2 regions of the Carboxydocella sp. ULO1 genome follow, and region 1 is predicted to be linked to the other one. Evidence: riboswitches for the same ligand, from Rfam matches in the RefSeq annotation. Region 1 holds a riboswitch; the other holds the start of a gene.

What was found. A riboswitch is a leader RNA that binds a small molecule or an ion and turns the genes downstream of it on or off. The one in region 1 is predicted to bind cobalamin.
Region 2: linked by a shared signal. The riboswitch ahead of ULO1_RS02440 (precorrin-6A/cobalt-precorrin-6A reductase) and the one ahead of ULO1_RS07030 (hypothetical protein) in region 1 are both predicted to bind cobalamin.

What each region holds. Positions count from the first base shown of each region.
Region 1 covers NZ_BDLQ01000034.1:597-4,007, forward strand. Annotated here, with positions in the region: partial or broken gene ULO1_RS07015 (DMT family transporter) at 1-146, opposite strand, end outside; gene ULO1_RS14925 (hypothetical protein) at 192-389, opposite strand; gene ULO1_RS14930 (hypothetical protein) at 685-873, opposite strand; gene ULO1_RS07025 (EamA family transporter) at 977-1,630, opposite strand; gene ULO1_RS07030 (hypothetical protein) at 1,591-1,791, opposite strand; cobalamin riboswitch at 2,029-2,211, opposite strand; gene ULO1_RS07035 (DUF5362 family protein) at 2,356-2,721, shown strand; gene ULO1_RS15300 (hypothetical protein) at 2,809-2,940, opposite strand; gene ULO1_RS07040 (FmdE family protein) at 3,176-3,411, opposite strand, start outside.
Region 2 covers NZ_BDLQ01000010.1:2,616-6,026, forward strand. Annotated here, with positions in the region: gene bzaB (B12 lower ligand biosynthesis ThiC-like protein BzaB) at 1-1,151, shown strand, start outside; cobalamin riboswitch at 1,213-1,374, shown strand; gene ULO1_RS02440 (precorrin-6A/cobalt-precorrin-6A reductase) at 1,476-2,228, shown strand; gene cbiD (cobalt-precorrin-5B (C(1))-methyltransferase CbiD) at 2,234-3,346, shown strand; gene cbiE (precorrin-6y C5,15-methyltransferase (decarboxylating) subunit CbiE) at 3,343-3,411, shown strand, end outside.

The sequences.
Region 1 (3,411 bases):
AGCAGGATCGCTCCAATCAAATTCTGGGTCATAGTCAGGGGGCCAGTGCCAACACCGCTGGCATAGGCCTGCTTGGCAAAACCGGGCAAGAGGCCATAGCTGGCTCCGCCTAAAAGTGCCAGCAAACTGGCTTGCAATTTAGTCATGTCCGAGCCTCCATTTTTAGTACGGTTTGGAAGTATTAAGAAGCATTATCGGGTAGATTTAATTTTCGTCAAGACACTCATAATTTTCTTAGCGCTCTGTAAAGCTTTTTCTTCCGTTTCACATTCGCTAGCTTTTAACCTCTCAAAGTAAACACCCTCGTGCAATAACATTGTTGTCCTTGCATGTGCCTCAGCTGGTGTTTCTTGATGAACTGTATCTCCATCTATTTCAACAACTAACATTATGCCATCCTTTATTATAACAAAATAAAGTTAATTTCTGGCTGAGATCTAAATAATAAACCATCACAGTTTCTCGATGCGATATTATCTGATCTTACTCTGCCTTGGTTTGTAATATTTTTTCCTGACAGCCAAGCTTTTGCTTTATCACGCCAATTTGAATCATTGGATGCCTGAGGGTATATCAAAACTTTTTCAAAACAATGATTATTATATGGAACTCCAACTGAAAATAACTTTTCATATATTCTTTCCTGGATTTTTTCTTTTTCTTCTACTATTTGAACGTATAAGTTTAACGGTAAATACAGATAGAGAGTATAAAAATAAGTTCCGCCATTCCAATTGTCAAAAAATTTGTCTGTACAACTTCTAAAACCGCATGTGCAAGTATGGCTACTTCTTTAGCTGACCCTTCTAATGCAAATAATTTTGCAACAGTTGCTACCATTGACTCGGAATATTCAATAAAAGGATCACTCAAAATAATCACCTCAACAAAATGAAATAGTCTCCATAACTTTACATTATTATAACACAAAAAAGGGGGGCAGAACCATGTCCTCCCCCTAAATTAATTACACAAATTACACACTTTTTACAGTCTTCTTTCGGTTCCCCTCAATGCTGATTAGCACAACCGCTGCCAGTACCAATACGGCCCCAGTCAGCTTGCTGCTATTCAGCTCCTCACCGGCCCAGAACCAGCCCAGCAATACTGCTACCACCGGATTGACATAGGCATAGGTTGACACCCAGAGGGGATCTGCATTTTTTAACAACCAGATGTAGGCGCTATAACCCACTAGCGAACCAAACAGCACCAGATAACCAAAAGCCAGCCAGGACTGCATCGTAACCTCATTCAGGTCCAACCGGCCCGCCTCTCCCAGCAAAATACTTGCCCCCAGACAGGCCAGCCCTCCGGCCAGCATTTGCATGCCAATGGCAAGCCAGGCCGAATCAGGCCAGTTAGCCTTGCGGGAGTAAATAGAGCCCCAGGCCCAGGAGATCGCCGCCAGCACCACAATTAAGTAATAGCTGTTAATCGCCCCCGAAACACTGGCCAGTGAAGGCGAAATCAGCCAGAGGATCCCAGTGAAACCGAGGATCAAGCCCAGCCATTCCAGGGGCTGCGGCCGTGGCCGTGCCCCCGTGGCCCAGGCTATTAAGGCCATCCAGAGGGGTACAGTAGCGATAATCAAGGCAGCATACCGGAAGGCACCTGCTGTTCCCCCCACACCACGCCGCCATTACCGCCCAGAAGCAAAAGCGAGCCGGCAATCACCGCATATTTCCATTGTTCTACTGTGGGTCTCGGCGCTCCACCTAACCTCGTCCAGCCGTAGAGCATGCTCTTGACACAGGCTTGCCACATCTGAGCGGGCGTGAGCTTATCCATTTTATCACCTCCAGATCGCTTGAGTTAATTATAAACTATAAAATAATGTCGCGCTTCTAATTTTTTGCTGTCTAATTAGCAAAAAAAGAAAAAGGCGGATCAACTCCGCCCTCTATAATAACATCGCCTGGGTAGACGATAATGGGATAGCAAAAATAAAATCCTCTGCCTTTACAAGCAGAGGACTATTGGCCCACAGAAATAAGCCTTTACTCCCCCTGCCTGTCCGCGCAGGCTCAGGTCACCAACGGAATGAGCAGGTCTCCTGGCTTAAGATCATCGCTCCCTCAGCCTTCCCGGATTAACCCAGTGGCTAAATTGAGGTCGCTCCCTTTCACAGTGGCGGGACCGCGTCAGATTCGCACTGACTTCCCTTTTCAGTTCCGTTTATACGGAACCACTCATTCCTGCTATGTTTTTGTTTATCATAACACAGTTTCAGTGGAAATGCAAGTACTACCAGTCCTGGCCTATATTTTTCTTCCATTTTTGGCGAACTTAAGAGGAATTTGTCAACAAAGGGAGAATATATCTGATTATAAAAAATGTAAATGGGGTGATATTTTGGTTGACAGGGAAATTTTATCTCAACACAGCAGGTGGGTAGGTTTTGTAGGTATAATGACTGTTATTTTCGGCGTTATTTCAGCTATTGCTGGTCTCTTTGCTTTTATCGTAGGTGCAATTCCTGGAATTATTACGATAATACTGGGACTGAAACTGCGCGGTGCAAAAAAATATGCCGACCAGATCATCGCTTCCGGTGGCGATTCCACTCAGTTGAACATGTTGTTTATGAACCTTAATACTTACTTTAAAATTCAAGGAGTATTAATCATTATCAATTTGATTATGATAGCCCTGGCGATTTTCTTCGGAATATTTGCCGGTGTTGCCTCAATGAACATGATGAGCCCCAATTCATTCTAGCAGTAATATAAAAATCAATCGAGTAGAAAGGGGTGATTAACCCCCGTCCTCTCACACCACCGTATGTACCGTTCGGTATACGGCGGTTCACCAAGCTTGACGAATGCGATGATAACGTTCAGTTAAACTCTTCAAGCCCTGACTATGCCAGTAGGCATTGTTCAGGGCGTTATTTAATTGTCGAGACATACGCCAGTAGCCTTTACGGGCATTAGCCATTATACATTATATGGACTACTCGCTCCGGTAGGCCCAGGGTTCGTGTTCGGCCCTTCACCAGTTTGACGTCAATACTGCTTCAGATTCCAACTCACGGAGGACACCCTGTCTTAAGCTACGGCTACTGCTACCTTCGCCGTTCGGGATTTTCACCCTATAGACAACGTCCATGCCGGGCGCACAAAAATTAGGGAGGGCAAATTTTTGCCTTCTCCCTGTCATGTACTATACAAATTTACCAGCCACGATTATACTCCCCGGCACAGGGAATGCAGACAAACTGACCATCTTTTACCCTGAGTCGGGCTTCCATCACTGATTCCCCGCACTCCGCACAGGTCCAGGACTTATAGATTCGGGCCCGCTCCGGAAATTCCAGTGGAATTTTTTGCACAGTACAAAAATCATCTTCCTGTAGCTCCAGTATAAACCGGATTCTTCCCTCCCGGTCAAGCCCCAGCTTTTCCAGTT
Region 2 (3,411 bases), on a different contig from region 1:
CGGTTGCCATCGGCAAAGGGTTAAGAACAAAGGTGAATGCCAGTGTCGGAACCAGCCCTGATAGCACCAGTCTGGAACTGGAACTGGAAAAACTTCAGGTTGCAGAAAAGGCCGGTGCAGACACGATTATGGATTTGAGCACTGGCGGGGATATCAATGGAATTCGGAAAGAAATCCTGGCTAAAACCAAATTACCTGTTGGCTCTGTGCCCATTTATCAAACAGCAATAGAAGCAATCGCCAAATACGGTAGTATTGTCGAAATGAATGCTGAAGATATCTTTGCTACTATTGAGGCTCATGCTGCTGATGGGATAGATTTTATGGCTATCCATTGTGCCCTGAATTTTGATGTGGTCAACCGGCTGAAAAAACAGGGAAGGACAATGGATATAGTTAGTCGCGGTGGTGCCTTTTTAACTGGTTGGATGCTGCACAACCAGGCGGAAAATCCTCTCTATACCCAGTTTGATCGGCTTTTAGAAATAGCTAAAAAATACGATGTTGTCCTCAGTATTGGTGACGCCATTAGGCCTGGATGTATAGATGATTCTTTGGATCGTGCCCAGGTTCAGGGCCTAATCATTGCTGGAGAACTGGTTGACCGGGCCCGGGAGTATGGGGTTCAAGTTATGATTGAAGGACCCGGGCATGTGCCAGTACATCATATCCACTCTACGATTCAGTTACAGAAAGAATTGAGCAATCAGGCCCCATACTTTGTCCTGGGAACCCTGGTTACAGATATTGCGCCTGGTTATGATCATATTACTTCAGCTATAGGAGGCGCACTGGCTTCGGCGGCAGGAGCTGACTTTATATGCTATGTTACACCTGCTGAACATTTGCGCTTGCCCACTGCCGCTGATGTCCGGGAAGGAGTAATCGCTGCCAGAATTGCCGCCCATGCAGGGGATCTGGCTAAAGGCGTCAAAGGGGCGGCTGAATGGGATTTAGCCATGGCCAGGGCTCGTAAATCATTAAACTGGGAAGAACAGATGGTTGTAGCAATCGACCGGGAGAGAGCGGAAAAAATACGTTCGGAACGAGCACCTTTAAATTCAAGCGATGATGTTTGTACTATGTGCGGAGATTATTGTGCCATGAAAGTGGTAAGCCAATATCTTGGCGTTCCGGCCGGAGAGTGTTAATTTTTCAGAAAATTATTGTTGCCTTATAGACAATTGAAAAGGACTAATGTTATAATAAAGCCAACAAAAAAGTGTAGCAAGTTTAGGGAAGTCAGTGAAAATCTGACGCGGTCCCGCCACTGTGAAAGGGAGTCTGGTACAAATTAGCCACTGGCAATTACCGGGAAGGCGTACCAGATGATGATCTTGAGCCAGGAGACCTGCTTGCTACTTGCCTTCACCTACGGAGGATAGGGAAAGGCAGGTTGTTGGTAAGAAGGCTAACCCTGCCTATAGCGGGCAGGGTTTTTGTTTTTATCTTTCATAAACGGAGCCGTGAGAGATATGATCGTAATCTTTGCCGGGCCCAAAGCAGGGGAAAAACTTATTCGTCCACTTAAGGAACACGGTTACTGCCTTTGTACAATAACGGCTACTGACCTGGGAGTAAAACAGGCATTAGCTAATGGAAGCGATTATGCTTTTACTGCAATGGAAATGTTTGAGCATTTACCCTGGTTAAAGACAAACTATCAAATTAAGTTAGTTATCGATCACTCCGGACCTATGCTCTCTCAATCACCTTTTTTTCTGCTGGAATGGTTTCAGCGAAATGGTTATGAGATCATTAAATATCGTGATGCTCTGCCATTGTTGCCAGATAATAAACTGCTTCATCGAGTTAATTCCTGGGAACAACTGGCGGCAAGCTTGAATAATTTTGGTCGTAACATCTTTTTGACAACCGGTAGCAATAACCTGGAATTTTTATTAAAGCACCCATCGCTAAAAGAAAAACAATTTATTGTTCGCGTAATCCCCGACAGTAAAGTGGTTGACAAGTGCCTCAAAAACGGTATTAGTCCCAAAAACCTGATCGCCATGATGGGACCTTTTTCTGCCAAACTTAACAAGGCTTTATTTCAAGCCTATAAAGCCGATGTAATTGTCGCTAAGGAAAATAATGCTGAGATAAAGAATAAGGCCAAAGCTGCTTTTGAGTTAGGCTTACCATTAATAGTTTTATCTAAGCAAGAGGAAAACGCTTTTAATAAAATAGATGATGTAATTGCTTATCTAAATAATAAGGGGATTTAGGGACTATGAAGAAAAATATGTCCTTTTTTTCGGGGAAAAAAGGCTATACTACCGGTAGTTGCGCAACGGCAGCTGCAGTATCTGCCTTGCTGGCACTAGCGGGTAAACATCCCCAGCAAATAAAAATAATTCTACCAGACCAAAAGACGATTGACATTCCTGTTGCCAGTTGTGGTATTGGCACTGACTTTGGCTGGGCTGAAGTAATTAAGGATGCAGGTGATGACCCTGATGTTACCCATGGTCATATAATTGGTGCTTGTGTACGATTGATTGAGTCGGGTCATATTGTTATCAAAGGTGGTAAAGGGGTTGGCGTCGTAACAAAACCGGGATTGAAAGTTGCCGTAGGGGAGCCAGCCATAAACCCTGTACCAAAACAAATGATCCTGGATAATATTAAAAAGACCCTGGTCTCCCTTGGCATTAAGCAGGGGGTAGAAATCACTATTTATGTACCGGAAGGGGAAAAACTGGCAGAGAAAACATTGAATTCTAAACTGGGGATTATTGGTGGAATTAGCATACTGGGAACAACCGGGATTGTTGAGCCCATGTCTGAAGAGCGATTTAAGCTATCCTTGTTGCCTCAGCTGGAAATTGCCCGGGCAGCTGGGTACAAAGAAATAATCCTGACGCCGGGCAGAGCAGGCCAAAAGGCCGCTGAGAAATTTTTAGCTTTTCCTGAGGATGCCATAATATTGAGCAGTAACTTTATTGGTTTTATGCTGGAACATGCCATTGGAATGGGTTTTAAAAAAGTTATTATTTTTGGTAGCCTGGGTAAATTGGTTAAGTTAGCAGGAGGAATTTTTTACACTCATTCAAAAATTGCTGATGCAAGACAAGAGATTTTGGCCTGTCACACTGCCCTTCTGGGGTTTTCGTCTGAATTAGTTAGAAAAGTCTTTCTTGCTAATACCACTGAAGAAATAATAGATCTGCTTAAAACCCATAACGGGGAAAAGGTCTTATGGCAGATAGCAGCAGAAGCTAAAAAAAGAGCTGAAGATTATATTTTTAATGAGGCCCAGGTAGAAGTTATTATTACAAATATGGCTGGCATACCTGTAGCCTGGAGTTCACAAGCCGGTTTACTATTGGGGGAAGCAACATGACAAAGCAAAAATCATCAATAAAGTTAGTGGGCTTGGGCCCTGGTAATCCCGCTTTTATTTTCCCA